DNA from 4 places in the Variovorax sp. J2P1-31 genome. Region 1 is predicted to be linked to each of the others. Evidence: predicted binding sites of a transcription regulator. Region 1 holds the regulator's gene; each other region holds the start of a gene.
The links. The regulator LexA, encoded in region 1, represses DNA repair genes until DNA is damaged. The targets are predictions, from matches to a motif close to ACTGTATNNNNATACAGT.
Positions count from the first base shown of each region.

Region 2: QTI20_RS02400 (PA0069 family radical SAM protein) is a predicted target of LexA. The motif match lies at 2,544-2,561, and genes of this name have one in related genera.
Region 3: recA (recombinase RecA) is a predicted target of LexA. The motif match lies at 1,958-1,975, and genes of this name have one in related genera.
Region 4: imuA (translesion DNA synthesis-associated protein ImuA) is a predicted target of LexA. The motif match lies at 2,178-2,195, and genes of this name have one in related genera.

Region 1 covers NZ_JASZYA010000001.1:1,865,225-1,869,748, reverse strand. The annotation lists gene QTI20_RS08650 (type IV pilus assembly protein FimV) at 1-316, shown strand, start outside; gene QTI20_RS08645 (D-2-hydroxyacid dehydrogenase family protein) at 363-1,370, opposite strand; gene QTI20_RS08640 (hypothetical protein) at 1,503-1,871, opposite strand; gene lexA (transcriptional repressor LexA) at 1,992-2,666, opposite strand; gene QTI20_RS08630 (asparaginase) at 2,739-3,731, shown strand; gene adk (adenylate kinase) at 3,756-4,412, opposite strand.
Region 2 covers NZ_JASZYA010000001.1:525,899-530,422, forward strand. The annotation lists gene glgB (1,4-alpha-glucan branching protein GlgB) at 1-1,244, opposite strand, end outside; gene QTI20_RS02395 (DUF3829 domain-containing protein) at 1,427-2,413, opposite strand; gene QTI20_RS02400 (PA0069 family radical SAM protein) at 2,569-3,657, shown strand; gene arsH (arsenical resistance protein ArsH) at 3,666-4,379, opposite strand; gene arsC (arsenate reductase (glutaredoxin)) at 4,348-4,524, opposite strand, start outside.
Region 3 covers NZ_JASZYA010000004.1:244,856-249,379, reverse strand. The annotation lists gene QTI20_RS26655 (sensor histidine kinase) at 1-570, opposite strand, end outside; gene QTI20_RS26650 (response regulator) at 626-1,300, opposite strand; gene QTI20_RS26645 (MarR family winged helix-turn-helix transcriptional regulator) at 1,412-1,894, opposite strand; gene recA (recombinase RecA) at 2,037-3,161, shown strand; gene recX (recombination regulator RecX) at 3,221-3,673, shown strand; gene QTI20_RS26630 (hypothetical protein) at 3,723-4,436, shown strand; gene QTI20_RS26625 (mandelate racemase/muconate lactonizing enzyme family protein) at 4,455-4,524, opposite strand, start outside.
Region 4 covers NZ_JASZYA010000001.1:2,057,313-2,061,836, forward strand. The annotation lists gene QTI20_RS09535 (error-prone DNA polymerase) at 1-47, opposite strand, end outside; gene QTI20_RS09540 (Y-family DNA polymerase) at 40-1,398, opposite strand; gene imuA (translesion DNA synthesis-associated protein ImuA) at 1,367-2,161, opposite strand; gene QTI20_RS09550 (MBL fold metallo-hydrolase) at 2,349-3,446, shown strand; gene QTI20_RS09555 (acyltransferase family protein) at 3,466-4,524, opposite strand, start outside.

The sequences.
Region 1 (4,524 bases):
GGTGCCGGGTGCCTCGCTGCCGTCGATCTACGGCACGCTCGACGAGGGCCTGGCACGCGAGACGGAATTGGCGGCCATCGGGCGCGCGCAGCGCGAGGCGGCCAACGGAATCATCGACTTCGACACCACGCTGCTCGCCACGACGACGCCGGCGGCGCTGGAGCCGCAGGACCCTTCGCAGCGGCCGACGCCGGCGCCCTCGGATTGGCTGTCGTTCGACATCGACACGCCGGCACCGACCGCGCCGCCGGACCTGCAGCTCTTCGATCCCGCCACCGAGGCCGAGATCGCCCCCAAGCCCAAGCGGCGGACCTGAATGAACGGCGCCACCGGGCCCGCGGCGCGGGCGCCGGGGCGGCGCCTCAGCGTCGGACCTGCAGCGCGCCCGGGTTCACGATGTTCGTGGGGTTGCCGCGGATGAAGCTCACGACGTTGTCGAAGGCCTGGCCGAAGTACTGCTCGTAGCTGTCCTGCTCGACATAGCCGATGTGCGGCGTGCAGATGCAGTTCTCCAGCCGCAGCAGCGCGTGGCCCTGCAGCGGCGGCTCGCTTTCGAACACGTCGATGGCCGCCATGCCGGGGCGCCCGCGGTTGAGCGCCGCGAGCAGGGCATCGGGCTCGACCAGTTCGGCGCGCGAGGTGTTGACGAACAGCGCGGTCGGCTTCATGCGCGACAGGTCCTCCAGCGTCAGGATGCCGCGGGTCTGGTCGTTCAAGCGCAGGTGGATGGTCAGCACGTCGGCGGCGGCGAAGAAGGCCTCGCGGCTGGTGGCGACCTGGAAGCCGTCGGAGCGCGCCTGGTCCCGGCTCTGGTCGCGGCCCCAGATCAGCACCTGCATGCCGAAGGCCTGGCCGTAGCGCGCCACCATGCGGCCGATGCGGCCGTAGCCCCAGATGCAGAGCGTCTTGCCCTTGAGCACCGAACCCAGGCCGAAGTTGGGCGGCATCGAAGCCGACTTGAGGCCTGCCTGTTGCCAGGCGCCGTGCTTGAGGTTGCTGATGTACTGCGGCAGGCGGCGCATGGCCGCCATGATCAGCGCCCAGGTCAGTTCGGCCGGCGCCAGGGGCGACCCGCTGCCTTCGGCCACGGCCACGCCTTGTTCGGTGCAGGCACCGATGTCGATGTGGTTGCCGATGCGGCCGGTCTGCGAGATCAGCTTGAGCTTGGGCAGCTTCTCGATCAGTTGCCTGGAGATCTGGGTGCGCTCGCGGATCAGCACGATCACGTCGGCATCCTTGAGCCGTACCGACAGCTGGCCGACGCCCCTGACTGTGTTCGTATAGACCTTGGCGGCGTAGGCATCGAGTTTGGCCGCGCATTGCAGTTTGCGCACCGCGTCCTGGTAGTCGTCAAGAATCACAATGTTCATGGCGTGCCATTGTGCCTCGCGTCATCCGAAAGCATGCGCATGCCATGGCACCGACCACCCGTAACCGGATGCACGGGGCCATGGAGGGTGTCGCGCGCCGACGGCCCACGGCCGCGGCGCTGGCGCTGCCGCTCAGTGCAGCGCGTGCGGCTTGTGCATGTTCTCCGCCGCCTCGAGCGCGGCGAGGCGATCGAGTTCGGCGCAGACATCGGCCAATCGGCCCGAGATCACCACGCGCCCGGCGCGCCGGCCCGGCTGCTGCGCGTCGACCGTGCGCACCACGCGGAGCGGGCGCGTGACGCGCGACGCGGCGGTGGCCGTGTGCGGCGCATCGTTGTTCTTGGCCGTGCAGGAGGGCCGCACCGCCACATAGTGCAGGTCCGAGCGGAGGTCGATGCCGCCGCCATTGCCGCGGCGTGCGCGTTGCGCCGGCATCCAGCGGGTGGCCAGCGATTGCAGCGGCGACAGCAGATCCACGAAAGTGAGCAAAACGAATCCCATGCGAACTCCAGAAGTCAGAGGTTGAACACAGGCAGGATTGCGTCGATCCGGCTGCGACAGGGTGATGGCCTCATGCCATACGCCCGCCACCTGGCGCAGCCGTTTGGATTTGGAAGAGGCCTACATCAGCATCGTGTTGCGGATGAGCCCGACGGCCAGGCCTTCGATCTCGAAGGGCTCGCCGGGCTGCACCACGATGGTCGGGTAGTCGGGGTTTTCGGCGTGCAGCTCGATCACGGTCTTGTTGCGCTTGAGCCGCTTCACCGTGACCTCGTCGCCGAGCCGGGCCACCACGATCTGGCCGTTGCGCGCCTCCTTGGTGGACTGCACGGCCAGCAGGTCGCCGTCCATGATGCCGGCGTCGCGCATCGACATGCCGCGCACCTTGAGCAGGTAGTCGGGCTGGTGCTGGAACAGCGTGTTCTCGACGTAGTAGGTCTGGTCCACGTGTTCCTGCGCCAGGATCGGCGAGCCGGCCGCCACGCGGCCGACCAGCGGCAGGGCCAGCTGGGCCATGCCCGGCAGGGACAGCGAGAACTGGTTGTCGCGGGACTGGTTGAGCGAACGCAGCGCATCGCCCTTGAGCCGGATGCCGCGCGAGGTGCCGCTGAGCAGCTCGATCGCGCCCTTGCGCGCCAGCGCCTGCAGATGCTCCTCGGCGGCGTTGGCCGACTTGAAGCCGAGCTCGGCCGCGATCTCCGCACGCGTCGGCGGCGCCCCGGTCCGGGCGATGGTGGCGCGGATCAGGTCCAGAATCTGCTGCTGACGGGCGGTAAGCTTGACGGCGAACTGCATGGTGAATCTCCTTGGCGCTGTCTGTTTATCCAGTGCCTGTATTTTTAAACAGTTTTCCGGACTTTGCAAGCCATGGTGACAAAAAGTGAAACGAGCCCCTGCGTGGTGGTGCTGGGCACCGGCGGCACGATCGCCGGGCAGGCGGCCTCCGCCGGCGACAACCTCGGCTATGTCGCCGGGCAGATCGGGGTGGAGGCGCTGGTGCGGCAACTGTCCCTGCCCGACGGATTGGCGCTGAAGAGCGAACAGGTCGCCCAGTTGGACAGCAAGGACATGGATTTCGCGGTGTGGCAGGCGCTGGCGGCGCGCTGCAACGAGTGGCTGGCGTGCGACGAAGTGCTCGGCGTGGTGATCACACACGGCACAGACACGCTCGAGGAAACGGCCTTCTTCCTGCACTCGGTGCTGGCGCCCACCAAGCCCGTGGTGCTGACCTGCGCCATGCGCCCGGCCACCGCGCTGGCCCCCGACGGGCCGCAGAACCTGCGCGACGCGATCGCGGTGGCCGCGATGCCGGGCGCGTCCGGCGTGATGGCCGCCTGTGCCGGCACGGTGCACGGCGCCCTGGATGTGCAGAAGGTCCACACCTACCGCCTCGACGCCTTCGCTTCGGGCGATGCCGGTCCGCTGGGCTATGTGGAGGAGGGGGCCGTGCGCTGGCTGCGCCCAGGGCCGGCGCGCGAGGACGAGGCGGCCGCGCGGCTGGCGCGGGTCGGGCGGACGGCCATCGCGGACTGGCCGCGTGTGGAGATCCTCATGAGCCACGCCGGCGCGGGCGGGCGCTTGGTCGAGGCCTTGCTGCAGGAACGTCGCTCAGGCGCCGCCGATGCGGTGCAGGGCCTGGTGCTGGCGGCCACGGGCAACGGCTCGCTGCATCAGGCGCTGGAGGCTGCGGCCGTGCAGGCGCAACAGGAAGGCGTGGCCGTGCTGCGTGCCACCCGTTGCAGCGAAGGCCGGATCCTGGCCACGCCGCATGCGGCGCTGCGCGATGCCGGCGCCCTCACGCCGGTGAAGGCACGCATCGCCCTGATGCTGGAACTGCTGCTGGCGGCGCCGGAGGCGTGAGCCCGCGCCGCCCGGCGGATTCGATCAGTTGCCCAGGGCGGCCAGCGCGCGCTGGGTGATCTCGTCGACCGTGCCGACGCCGCTGATGGCGCGGTACTTGGGCGCGAGCGCCGGCTCGGCCTGGGCCCAGGCGGCGTAGTAGTCCACCAGCGGGCGGGTCTGCTGGCTGTAGACGTCGAGCCGCTTGCGCACGGTCTCTTCCTTGTCGTCTTCGCGCTGGATCAGGTCCTCGCCGGTCGCGTCGTCCTTGCCTTCGACCTTGGGCGGGTTGAACTTGACGTGGTAGGTGCGGCCCGAGGCCGGATGGGAGCGGCGGCCGCTCATGCGTTCGATGATGTCGCTGAAGGGCACGTCGATCTCGAGCACGTAGTCGAGCTTGACGCCCGCCGCGCGCATCGCGTCGGCCTGCGGCAGGGTGCGCGGGAAGCCGTCGAACAAGAAGCCGCTGGCGCAATCGGGCAGCGCGATGCGCTCCTTCACCAGGTTGATGATCAGGTCGTCGCTCACCAGCGCGCCTGCGTCCATCACGGCCTTGGCCTGCAGGCCCAGCGGCGTGCCGGCTTTGACGGCGGCGCGCAGCATGTCGCCGGTCGAGATTTGCGGAATGTTGTATTTGCGGCAGATGAAAGCGGCTTGCGTGCCTTTACCTGCGCCGGGGGCGCCCAACAAAATCAGTCTCATGGTGTCCTCGGACGGTTCTTAGATTTCTGTCACGCCGTGCACGCCAAAGCGGCCCTCTGCAAGACGGAGTTGCTTCGAGGATAGCATGCGTTTTTCGTGACGAAATGCCGCG
Region 2 (4,524 bases), 1.3 Mb from region 1:
ACCAGCGAGAAGGTCAGCTGGTGGTGGTGGTGCCGGCGGTGCACCGGGTCCTTGGCGAAGTAGGCCAGGGTGTCGTGCATCCAGCCCATGTTCCACTTCATGCCGAAGCCCAGGCCGCCCATGTCGGTGGGCCGCGACACGTTGGGCCAGGCGGTCGATTCCTCGGCCACCGAGACGGTGTCGGGGTGTGCGCGGTAGACGGCGCGGTTGAGGTCGCGCAGGAACTCGACCGCCTCGAGGTTCTCGCGGCCGCCGTCCTTGTTGGGGATCCACTCGCCGGGCTGGCGCGCGTAGTCGAGGTAGAGCATCGAGGCCACGGCGTCGACGCGCAGGCCGTCGAGGTGGTAGCGATCGAGCCAGAACAGCGCCGAGGAGATCAGGAAGCTGCGCACCTCGTTGCGGCCGTAGTTGAAGATGCTCGAGTTCCATTCGGGATGGAAGCCCTGGCGCGGGTCTTCGTGCTCGAACAAGTGGGTGCCGTCGAACACCGAGAGCCCGTGCGCATCGGTCGGGAAGTGCGAGGGCACCCAGTCGAGCAGCACGCCGATGCCGCGGCTGTGCAGGTGGTCGACGAAGGCCATGAAGTCCTGCGGCGTGCCGTAGCGCGCCGTGGGCGCGAAGTAGCCGGTGGTCTGGTAGCCCCAGGATCCGTAGAAGGGATGCTCGGTCACGGGCATCAGCTCGACGTGGGTGAAGCCCAGGTCGACCACATAGGCCGCCAGTCGCTCGGCGAGCTCGCGCCAGCCCAGCATCTCGCCGCCCTGGCGCTGCCAGGAGCCGGGGTGCAATTCGTAGACCGACATCGGCGCATCGAGCGCATTCTTCGGGCCGCGCTGCTGCATCCAGTCGGCGTCGTTCCATGCGTAGTCGTCGATCGACCAGACGCGCGAGCCGGTGGCCGGCGGGTGCTCGGCATAGAAGGCGAAGGGGTCGGCCTTGTCGACCGAGTGGCCATTGCGGTCGAACACGCGGTACTTGTAGACCGCGCCTTGCACCGCGTCGGGCGAGAAGCCTTCCCAGATGCCGCTGCCGTCGGGGCGTGGCGCGAGCCGCAGCGCGGTGTCGTTCCAGCCGTTCCAGTCGGCCACCACGGACACGCCGCGCGCGTTGGGCGCCCAGACCGCGAAGGTCGCGCCGCCCTCGGGCTGCAGCTGGCAACCCATGGCACGGTGCATCTCTGCATGCGTGCCTTCACGGAATAGCCAGACGTCCTGCTCGCTCAGGCGTGGGGATGGGGTGTGCACGGGTGGAATCCTCCTGCGCGGGCGGGTCCGGCGAATTCCGGCGGCGCCCTTGCGACAACGTTCATTGAACCGTATGCCCGACCCGGATTGGGCCGCCGAGCGCCCTTTGCCTTGTCGGACAGGAGCTATGTTGCACCTTTCATGCCATTGTCAAAACCGCGGGCGCGGACCCGCGCTGGGTCTCAGCCGCGCAGTCGGTTGGCGCTGGTCACCGCGTCGTTGTACTTCTTGACCATGTCGTTGAAGGACTTGGCGGTCTTGGCCTGCTTCATCGTGCGGTAGGTGCCGATGAAGGAGACCAGCGACGAGCCGGTGCTCTCATGCGCCGAATCGGGGCGGGGCTCCTTGTCCTTGGCCGCGGCATAGAGCTCGCGCTGTTCGGCCAGGGTCTTGTCGAGCGAGGCCACGATCGCATCGGCGGCCTGGTACTTGGCCGGGTCGCGGATGTCGGATTCGCTGTCGAACAGCGACACCACCTCCTCGGCCTGCTGCAGGCCCAGCTTGGTGTTGTAGCCCAGCATGTCGCCCGAGGCCTTGAGCTTGGCCAGCATGGCCGCGCTGCGCTTCTTCTCCTCGGTGCCCAGCACGGCGCTGAAGCTCTTCATGCTGGCGGTGCTCTTGTCGAAGGCGGTGCGCACCTCGGCGTCCTGCGCCTTGCCCTTGGCCAGGTCGTCTTCCTGGTAGGCCTTGGAGCTGTAGTAGACCTCGAGCGCCTTGAGCTGGGTCACGAGCTTGCCGAGATCGCCGATCAGCACATCGGCGCTCTGGTCCAGTGCGCCGAGTTCGGAGGCGGGGAGTGCGCGGGCCTTTTTCAGTTGCTCGAGCGAGATGTCGACCCAGCCGGCGCTGATCGAGAGGTTCTCGGTCGCCTTGCGCTTGGGAATGTTGAGCTTGAGGTAGCGCTCGTGGGTCTCGGGCAGGCCGAAGGTGCCGATGAGCTTGTTGTAGCCCTGCGTGTAGCCGTTGAGCTTGGCGCTGGTCGCCTGGCCGGTGTCCACGTTGCTGGCCGCCGACTTGACCTTGTCCCCGACCGCCGAAGCCGCCGCGCTCACGCTCGACGCAGCGTCGCCGGCCTTGCCGCAGGCGCTCAGCGCGAGCACCGCGCAGGTGGTGGCGGCGGCGATCCAGAGCTTCTGGCTGTGCGTGCGGGTCTTTGTCTTGCTGTGCATTGTTGTATGTCCAAAGAGGTAGGGAGAAGGCTTGGTAACTTAATGCATCACCGCGCCCCGCGTTGCAGGACAGGACCGCAGATGTAAAGCGGGGTGACGCGGGCTTTACCGGGGACCGTCGAAGGACGATACTGTATGAAAATACAGTATCCATCATGTCCGACGCCTTCATCCCCCTGTATGCCCTCAAGGGCCGCGGCGCGGCCAGCCGCCTGGCCCACCGCTTCGAGCGCGACGTGCGCGACGCCTACGACGACGGCTGGGGCACGCTCGACGAAACCGCGGCCGATGCATGGCTGCCGCTGCAGACCGAGGTGCGCTTCGAAAACGTGAAGTCGGTGCTCAGCGAGAACGATTCGCCCGACATCCCCTTCGACCGCTCGCTCAATCCCTACCGCGGCTGCGAGCACGGCTGCATCTACTGCTTCGCCCGGCCCACCCACAGCTACCTCAACCTCTCGCCCGGCCTGGACTTCGAGACCAAGCTGATCGCCAAGCGCAACGTGGCCGAGGTGCTGCGCGCCGAACTGGGCCGCAAGGGCTACCGGCCCAGCCAGATCGCGATCGGCACCGCGACCGACTGCTACCAGCCGATCGAGCGCGAGCTGCGCCTGACCCGCGCGGTGATCGAGGTGCTGCAGGAAACCCGCCACCCCTTCGGCCTGGTCACCAAGTCCAGCGCGGTCGAGCACGACCTGGACCTGATCGCGCCCATGGCGGCCGAGCACCTGGCCGCGGTCTACGTGACCGTCACCACGCTCGACGGCGCGCTGGCCCGCAAGCTGGAGCCGCGCGCCGCCTCGCCGCAGCGGCGGCTGCGCACCATCCGCACCCTGGCCGAGGCCGGCGTGCCCGTGGGCGTGAGCGTGGCGCCGCAGATCCCCTTCATCACCGACGACATGGAGAAGGTGCTCGAGGCCGCCTGGGAGGCGGGCGCGCGCTGCGCCTTCTACACGGTGGTGCGGCTGCCCTGGGAGGTGGCGCCGCTGTTCAAGCAGTGGCTGGAGCTGCACTACCCCGACCGCGCGGCGCGCGTGATGGCGCGCATCCGCGAGATGCGCGGCGGCAAGGACTACGACGCCGACTTCGCCACCCGCATGAAGGGCAGCGGCCTGTGGGCCGACCTGATCCGCCAGCGCTTCGAGAAAGCGACGAATCGCATCGGCTTCAACCGCCAGCGCATCCCGCTGGACCTGGGCGCCTTCCGGCCGCCGGGGGCGGCGGGGCAGGGCAGCCTGTTCTGAAGAAAGGATCAGATGCTGCGCAGGTTCACGCGCTGCGACAGCGCCGCCGCGCTCTCGCGCCGTTCGCTGTAGCGGTCGACCAGGTAGTCCGCGCAGTCGCGCGTGAGCAGCGTGAACTTGAGCAGCTCCTCCATCACGTCGACCACGCGGTCGTGGTAGGGCGAGGGCTTCATGCGGCCGTCGGCCTCGAATTCCAGATGCGCCTTGGCCACCGAGGACTGGTTGGGGATCGTGATCATGCGCATCCAGCGCCCCAGCACGCGCAGCTGGTTCACGGCGTTGAAGGACTGCGAACCCCCGGACACCTGCATCACCGCGAGCGTCTTGCCCTGCGTGGGCCGCACCGCGCCGATGGACAGCGGGATCCAGTCGATCTGCGCCTTCATCAGGCCGGTCATCGCGCCATGCCGCTCGGGCGAGCACCAGACCATGCCCTCGCTCCACTGCACCAGCTCGCGCAGCTCCTGCACCTTGGGATGGTCCTCGGGCGCGCCGTCGGGCAGCGGCAGGCCGTGCGGGTCGTAGGTGCGCGTCTCGGCCCCCATGGCCTGCAGCAGGCGCGCCGCCTCCTCGGTCACGAGCCGGCTGTACGAGCGCTCGCGCAGCGAGCCGTAGAGCAGCAGGATGCGCGGCGCATGCGTGGCGCGCGCCGGCGGCGGCAAGCGCTGCGGGTCCGGCCGCTGGAGGAATTCAAGGCTTGGCGACACGCTGGCCCTTCGCATCGACCACGGCCTCGCCGTCTTCCTTGGAGAACGCGCCCTGCTGGGGCTGCGGCAGGATGTCGAGCACCGCTTCGGACGGGCGGCACAGGCGGGTGGCCTTCGGCGTCACCACGATCGGGCGCTGGATCAGGATCGGGTGCTGCAG
Region 3 (4,524 bases), on a different contig from region 1:
CAGCGCCAGCCAGATCAGCAGCACCGCCAGCGGCAGGATCGCGAACTGCGGCAGCAGCACGCCCTTGATGATCTCGGTGGCCAGCACCGACTGCTTCTCGCGCGTCTCGGCCACCTGCACCAGCGCATGCGGCGCCTCGGGCGTGGCGCCCGGCACCCACAGCGAGCCGATGCGCACCGCCTTGCCGCGCATGGTGGCGTCGTGCAGGTAGACCATGCCGGTGGTCGGCAGCTCGTCGGAGTGCGGCGGCGGCACGTCGCGCTCGCCGCTCAGCAGCTGGCCGCGGCCGTCGAGCACCTGGTAGTAGACGACGTCGGTGTCGTCCCCGCTCAGGATGTCGCGCGCGGCCTGCGGCAGCGGGAACTGGATGCGGCCGTCCTGCACCACCAGCAGCCGGGCCAGCGTGCGCACGTTGTTCTCGAGCGCGCGGTCGAAGGGCGCGTTGGCGATGCCCTGCGCCACCAGCCAGGTCACGCCGATGCTCACCGGCACCAGCAGCAGCAGCGGCGTGAGCATCCAGTCGAGGATCTCGCCGAACAGGGAGCGCTGGGCGCGCTGGAAGAGCTTCACGCCCGCCCCCAGGCTCGACGGACGGAGCGGGCGACGGGCACTGCGCGAAGGTGCATCAGGGGGCAATTTTCTCGAGGCAGTATCCCAGGCCGCGCACCGTCGCGATGCGGATCGGGCCTTTCTCGATCTTCTTGCGCAAGCGGTGGATGTAGACCTCGATGGCGTTGATGCTCACCTCCTCGCCCCACTCGCACAGCCGCTCGACCAGCTGGTCCTTGCTGACCAGCCGGCCGGCGCGCTGCAGCAGCACCTCGAGCAGGCCCAGCTCGCGGGCCGAGAGTTCGATCATCTTGCCGTCGATGGTGGCCACGCGGCCGGCCTGGTCGTAGACCAGCGGGCCGTGCTTGATCGCGTTGCTGGTGCCGCCCATGCCGCGCCGCGTGAGCGCACGCACGCGGGCCTCGAGCTCCTGCAGGCTGAAGGGCTTGGCCATGTAGTCGTCGGCGCCGTGGTCCAGGCCCTTGACGCGTTCTTCCACGCTGTCGGCCGCGGTGAGCACCAGCACCGGCAGCTGCGAGCCGCGCGCGCGCAGCCGCTTGAGGATTTCCAGGCCGTGCAGGTTGGGCAGGCCCAGGTCGAGGATCAGCAGGTCGAACTCGCTGTTGGTCATCAGCGCGGCATCGGCCTGCGAGCCGGTGGCCACGCGGTCCACGGCCGCGCCCGAGGTGCGCAGGCTGCGCAGCAGGGCATCGGCCAGCACCTGGTCGTCTTCCGCAATCAGAATCCGCATGAGCCACCTCCGGCTTGTGGGGCGCATCGTTGCGCTTTTTTACTCGTCTCCGCGGCGGATTCTAGGCGTGGGCCTGCCGGCGACCCTTGCGTTGGCGCAGCTTTTCGCCGATCAGCCGGCGTAGGCCTCGAGGCCGATCGTGACCACGGTGGCGATCTCGTCGCCCACACTGGCGCGGAACTCGGCTTCCGCCTGCGCCACCGCCCGGCGGAAGGCCTCGAGCCAGGCCAGCCCGTCGGCCGTGAAGCGCACCCGCCGCGCGCGTGCGTCCAGCGGATCGGCTTCGCGCGTGACCAGGCCCCAGGCCTCGCACTGGTCGACCAGCGTGCCCATGGCCTGCTTGCTCATGCCGGCGCGCTCGGCCAGTTCGGTCAGGCGCGAGCCGCCGCGCGCCAGGTGCCGCGTGATGTGGATGTGGGCCGCGCTGACCTGCGCGCGCGCCGCGAGGTTCGACAAGGCCAGCGGCACCTCGGCGTCGTGCGCCATCAGCGCCAGCACGCGCTCGTCGAAACGCCGCATCGCATGGCCCAGCAGCCGGCCCAGGTGGGTCTGGCGCCAGGCGTCGGGGTCGGCCGCGAAGGGGTGGTCGCTCATCCGTTAATGGTAAGGCAAACTGACAAAAAAGTGGGTTGCCATCAAATTACTGCCCGCTACACTACTGTTCAAGCATCCAGCCTGTCATTAAAAGCAGCGGGATGAAAACCCAACAACCCGTTGATATTCAAGGAGATTTCTCATGGACGCACTCGTCAAGGGCAGCAGCATCTCGGTGGCCGGCAGCGAAAAGGCCAAGGCCCTGCAGGCCGCGCTCGCGCAGATCGAAAAGCAGTTCGGCAAGGGCACGATCATGCGGCTGGGCGAGGGCGAGGCCCTGGAGGACGTGCAGGTGGTCTCCACCGGTTCGCTGGGCCTGGACATCGCGCTGGGCGTCGGCGGCCTGCCGCGCGGCCGCGTGATCGAGATCTACGGCCCTGAATCCTCGGGCAAGACCACGCTCACGCTGCAGGTCATCGCCCAGATGCAGAAGCAGGCCGGCACCTGCGCCTTCGTCGACGCCGAGCATGCGCTCGACGTGCAGTACGCCCAGAAGCTGGGCGTCAACCTGTCCGACCTGCTGATCAGCCAGCCCGACACCGGCGAGCAGGCGCTCGAGATCGTCGATTCGCTGGTGCGCTCCGGCGCGGTCGACCTGATCGTGGTCGACTCGGTGGCCGCGCTCACGCCGCGCGCCGAAATCGAAGGCGACATGGGCGACTCGCTGCCCGGCCTGCAGGCCCGCCTGATGAGCCAGGCGCTGCGCAAGCTGACCTCGAGCATCAAGAAGACCAACTGCATGGTCATCTTCATCAACCAGATCCGGATGAAGATCGGCGTGATGTTCGGCTCGCCCGAGACCACCACCGGCGGCAACGCGCTGAAGTTCTACGCCTCGGTGCGGCTGGACATCCGCCGCATCGGCACCATCAAGAAGGGCGAAGAGGCGATCGGCAACGAGACCAAGGTCAAGGTGGTCAAGAACAAGGTCAGCCCGCCCTTCAAGACGGCCGAGTTCGACATCCTGTTCGGCGAGGGCATCAGCCGCGAAGGCGAGATCATCGACATGGGCGTGACCGCCAAGATCGTCGACAAGTCGGGCGCCTGGTACGCCTACAACGGCGAGAAGATCGGCCAGGGCCGCGACAACGCGCGCGAATTCCTGCGCGAGAACCCGACGCTGTCGCGCGAGATCGAGAACAAGGTGCGCGAGTCGCTGGGCATCCCGCTGCTGGCGGCCGATGCGGGCTCGGAAGCGGCCGAAGCCGAAGCCAAGGCGAAGGCCAAGGCCGACGCCAAGGCGGCCAAGCAGCAGCCGCAGGCCTGATCGGGCGGCGGGCGCCGGCCGCGCGGCCGGTGTTCGCCACCTGATCGCTTCAAGCCTTCATGGGTTTTGCCGCTCCTTCCCTCAAGGGCCGCGCGCTGCGCTTGCTGAGCCAGCGCGAGCATTCGCGGCCCGAGCTCGAACGCAAGCTGGCGAAGTACGAAGAGGTGCCAGGCACGCTGGCGCAGGCGCTCGACGAACTGGCGGCCAAGGACTTCATCAGCGAGTCGCGCGTGGTGCAGTCGGTGATCAACCAGCGCGCTTCGCGCATGGGCGCCGCGCGGGTGCGGCAGGAGCTGCAGCAGAAGGGCGTCGCGCCCGAGGCTATCTCCGAAGCGGTGGCGCAGCTGAAAGACAGCGAACAGGCGCGCGCGCGCGAAGTCTGGCGGCGCCGCTTCGATGCATTGCCGCAGGATGCGAAGGAACGTGCCAAACAGGCGCGCTTCCTCATGGCGCGGGGCTTCTCCGCCGCGGTGGTCGGCAAGGTGCTGCGCAGCGAACTCGACGACGAGTGAGGGGCGGACCCATGTCGGGCGGCCCCCAAGCGGCTGGCATGATCCGCCCATGTCGTCGAACCCCACCCCATCCCTCGGCCGCACCGGCCTGCGCGCCGGCACCGCCTTCGCCGGCGCCGTCTTCAAGAGTGCGCTGCTGGCCATCCTGCTCGGTGGCGGCGTGTTCTTCTTCTACGTCAGCCAGCTGAGCGGCCCGGGCATGCCCGCGGCGCGTGCCGGCGGCGCGGGTGCGGTGATCGCACTGCTGTTCACGCCTTCGGTGCTGGTCGCCCTGCTGCTGCTGGGCTTCATGCCGCTCTACCTGATGCTGGGCATCGCGCAGGGCCGCAGCCGCGCGCTGCGCCAGGTGGTGCTGGCGCATGGCGACACGATCGCGCAGCGGCTGGGCGCCGCCATCGCGGGCCGCGTCGAGGCGATGCCGCGCACCCATGGCGCCTTGCAGCGCACGTCCGAATGGCTGTCGGTCGATGCGCTGAGCCGCCAGCTCGCGCCGGTGTTGGGCGAGGGCCGCGCGGTGCGGGCCGTGATCGGCTTCGTGCTGGGCCGGCTGCCGCTGTCGACGCTGCTGGCCGACTGGCAGGCCGGGCGCGCCGCGCACGGCGGCACCGAGGCCGGCGTGGAAGACCCGGCCCTGCGCGCGCTGCTGCAGCAGCACATCGGCGACACATTGCAGGAGATGGCAACCCCGTCGCGCACCCTGCTCTACATCGCGCTGGCCGCGCACGCCCTGCTGCTGGGCTTCGGCCTCTGGCTCGTCGCCTGAGGCCGCCCCGCGCGAGGATCAGCCGCGCACCACCAGCGGCTCGAACTTGCGGCGCGCCTTGAGCTGCGCCGGGTCCCATTCGATGCCC
Region 4 (4,524 bases), 190 kb from region 1:
CGCGTAGGCTGGCGCGCCTGCATCTGTTTGTCGGTGAGTTCAGGCATAGATCCCCTGCAGGAACCAGCGCGCCGCATCGGCAGCGGCGAAACCACCCGAGGCGCGTTCGCGGAACACCCACAGCAGGCCGGCCTCGGGGCTCTGGGCCACGAAGTAGTCGCGCAGCGCCAGGTGGCCACCTGCGTCCTGCGCGCCATCGCCCCACCAGCCGGCCTCGATGCGCTGCGGGCCGACCAGGGACTGCAGCCGGCCCTGATACCAGGGATGGCCGTCGTGCACCTCCAGCGGCAGCGGCTCGCGCAGCAGCCAGGGCGGCAGCAGGCTGTCGGGCTGCTGCCGCCCTGGCTGCTTCGCGGGCGGGGCCACCTTCTGCAAGGCCGGGCGCCAGTCCTGCATGGCCTCGGGCCGGTGGTCGGCCCGCGGCACCGGCACCTGCACCGCCCGCGGACCGAGCCGGGCGCTGAGCCGCTCGACCATCTCGTGCAGCCTGTCGCCCTTGCGGTTGTCCTCGGGCAGGAAGCTGGTGCTGGCGCCGGCCCAGGGCTGGGTGTCGAGCGAGCGCAGGCGCAGCCAGCTCGCGGGCGCGGCCAGTTGGGTGAGCGCCAGCCGCTCGCTCATCAGGCGGCGCAGGTGCGCCATGTCCTGGGTGGGCTCGGCGGTGCGCACCGTGATGCGCTGGTACGGCGGCAGGTCGACGCCGTCGTAGCGCTTGAGGTCCAGCGTCCATTCGAGCTCGAGCGCCAGGGCGCCGCGCTGGCGCGCGCGCAGCCAGATCTGCAGCGCGGCCAGCAGCCGGTTGGCCGACCACATGAGTTCGTGCGCGTTCTCGGCCAGCGCGGGCAGTTCCAGCTTCTGTTCGAACACGTCGGGCAGCGTGAGCCAGGTGTGGCGCTCGGGATGCCGGCCCCAGGCCATGTCCAGCGCCTCGCGCAGTGCCGCGCCGAAGCGCCGCGACAGACCGCCGCGCGGCAGCGCCGCCACGTCGCCCCAGGTGCGGCAGCCCAGGCGCGCCAGCACGTCCAGATGGGGGCGCGCGAGCGTGAGCGTGTGCAGCGGCAAGGCGGCCGGGATGTCGGCCGGCGGCCGCTGGCCCAGCGCGAACAGCCGCAGCCGGGCCAGCGCGACCAGCGCGGTGGCGCCCTGCACCTTCTGCAGGCGGCTGTCGGGCACGGGGTTCCAGCTGCTCATCAGGCGCATGAGCTGCTGCTGGCCGCCCCAGAGCCGTTCGCAGGCCGAGACCTCGAGCACCAGCGCCTCGTCGAGCCAGGCCACGCGCGGCGTGAACTGCAGCGCCCACCAGCCCAGGGTTTCGAGGGTCATCGGCAAGGCGGCCGGCACCGGGTCGGTGGCCGCCGCCTGGGGCGCTTCAGCCCACCAGCGCAAGGCGATCCACTGCATGGGCGCCCTCCTCTCTGCGACGGCGCAGGTCGAGTCGGACCACGGTCGCGCCCCGGGCTGCGGGGGGTGGTGGTGCCATCTTTCCCTCGCGGCGCCGCTGGCTGGCGGCCAGCAGGGCCGCCAGGCGCGCGCTGCGGGCCGGCAGGCTCAAGGGCTGCGCGAGCGGCGGGCCGCGGCGCTTGAGCAGGTGCACATCCATGCGCCCCTCTTCGGCCGCCACCAGCTGCAGCCGCAGCCGCGCCGGCGAGGCCGACTGCGCCACGGCCTCGGGCCGCATCACGAACAGCAGGCCTTCGTGCTGGGCGGCCGCCAATTGCAGCCGGCGCAGTTCGCTGGCGCGCGCCTGCGGCAGCCAGGCCAGCACGGCCGCCACGTCGGCGCAGCGCAGCGCCTGCTCGCAGGCCCAGGTGCATTCGGCCGAGCTCTGGCCCCGGACCCACATCAGCGCCGCGCTGGGCAGGCCGCCCGCGGCCAGCGCCGGCCCGAAGGGCTCGTAAGGTGCGCCGATCAGCATCACCGGCCCGCCGCGCTCGGCCACCGCGCGCGCCAGCGCGGGCAGCAGCAGCGCCCACACATGCGCCTCGGGCCGGGCTTGCAGCAGCTCGGTCATCGCACCCACGGGCCAGCCGCCGCCGGGCAGCTCGGCATCGAGCACGGCATGGCCGGTGCCCAGCACCGGCAGGTCGGCCGCGCCCAGCTCGTCGCCGCGCCAGACGTTGTGGCGGGCGGAAACGAAGGACGAGGAGATGGAAGGCAGGCCCATGGTGGATCGACAGTTAACTGTATTTTTATACAGTATCTCGACGATTGCCATGTGTTGTGGCTATCGGAATGCCGCAGCGGGTTGAGGCCGTCGGATTGACCTTTCGCCCCGCACTTCGTCGGGTCAGGCCGGCGGCGCTAAGCTCGCGCGCCCTTCTTTTCTCTTGCGCGCCTCAGGCGCCCCTTCCATGCATTTCCTGCCTGGCCGCCTGGCCGCCTGCTTCCTCACCGCCGTCCTGGGCCTGCTCGCGACCGGCTGCGCCACCGGCAACGAATGCGATCCGCGCGCCGCGGCATCGCCCCAGATGGGCGGCGAATGCCGCTTCCGCAACATGCCCAATCCGCAGGCCCTGCCCTCGGAAAGCGGCTGGAAGATCTGGTCGCGCTTCCTCACCGCGACCAAGCAGGGCACGGTGCCGGTCGACCCGATCCCGGTAAGGAAGCTCGACCGCGCCGCGCTCGATGCGCTCGACCCCGCGGCCAACCACGTGGTGCGCCTGGGCCATTCCTCGCACCTGCTCAAGCTGCACGGCAAGTACTGGCTGATCGACCCGGTGTTCAGCGAACGCGCCTCGCCGGTCCAGTGGTTCGGGCCCAAGCGCTTCCACGCGCCGCCGCTCACGCTGGCCGAGCTGCCGCCGATCGAGGGGCTGATCCTGTCGCACGACCACTACGACCACCTCGACCTGGCCGCCATCGACACGCTGCGCGAGCGCGTGCAGCGCTACTTCGTGCCGCTGGGCGTGGGCGCGCGGCTGCGCGATGCGGGCGTGGCGCGCGAGCGCATCGAGGAGTTCGACTGGTGGCAGGCGAGCCACCATGGCGCGGTGCAGATCACCGCCACACCCTCGCAGCATTTCTCGGGCCGCACGCTCTGGGACCGCGACAGCACGCTCTGGGCCTCGTGGGTGATCGAGAGCGGCGGCGAGCGCATCTTCTACAGCGGCGACTCGGGCTACTTCCCGGGCTTCGCGCAGATCGGCGAACGCTTCGGCGGCTTCGACCTCGCGCTGATGGAGAACGGCGCCTACGACAGCTACTGGCCCGCGGTGCACATGACGCCCGAGCAGACGGTGCAGGCCTTCCGCGACCTGCGCGGCAAGCTGCTCTACCTGGTGCACAACAGCACCTTCGACCTGGCCTTCCACACCTGGCGCGACCCGCTCGACCGCGCGGCCGCCCTCGCACACGACCAGCAGATCGCGCTGGCCACGCCCGAGATCGGCGAGGTGCTGACGCTGGGGCAGCCACGCACCAACGTGCTGTGGTGGAAAAACCTGCGTTAGGCGCGGTCGGCAGGGCCGCTCAGCTCCGGGCGGACACGAAGACCGGCTCCGCGTGGTTCGACGGCACGTGCCGGTCCTTCCAGTTCAGGATCCTGGATTCCATCGCGTACCACAAGGCGTAGGCGATGCAGAAGCTCAGCGCGGCGGCAACCAGGGTCTGGGTCACCGCCTCGCTGTGCCGCGACAGTTCCCATGCACCGACCCAGCGGGTCGCGACATACAGCACCGGGTAGTGGACCAGGTAGAGGCTGAAACTCACCATGCCCACGGACCGCAGCCAGCGCACGCGCAGCGCCCGCATCCACCACGACGACGCACCGGACTTCCGCAAGACCGCGAACACCAGCAAGGCCAGCCCGACATCGGCCAGCACCAGGCCCAGCGTGGCGAACAGCCGGTTGGATTGCTCGCCCCTGAGCAGGACCCAGAGGGCCAATGCCGCCACGCCCACGACGATGCCGGCCAGGTCGAAGCGGCGGTCGAAGCGCTGCCATTTGACGATGTCCTGTTGCCGGGCATGCATCAGCAAGGCCACGATGGAGCCGTAGGCCAGGGCATCCATCCGGCAATAGAAGGTATAGAACTCCGGATAGTTCGGCGTGTGCAGCCAGAACCGGAGGATCGGCGCGGCGACGATCATCGCCAGCAGGATCAGGGCAAACACCTTCTGCGTCGTGTACCGCACGATGGGCGCCCAGAAGCTGTAGTACAGCTCCTCCACCGACAGGGACCACAGCACCCCCAGCCCCAACTGGACCGGGGCGATGACCACCAGCTTCAGCTCCGGGGGCTGTCCCACGAAAAGGCTGGTGTAGAAGAACACATACTGGGCCCACAGCGACAGCGTCCCGGGCTCTCCCGAAAGAAGGGACACCGCCAGGTAGATGGCCAGCATCAGGAAATAGACGGGAAAGATCCGCAGCGCCCGCCGCCCGTAGAAAACCGGAAAGTAGTTTTCCTGGCCCCGCATCTTGACCAGGATGCTGGTGATCAGGAAACCGGACAGCACGAAGAAGAGATCGACGCCCAGCCATCCGTGCCGGGCGCCGGTGGCCGGCAGCCAGGACAGGTAATGCTG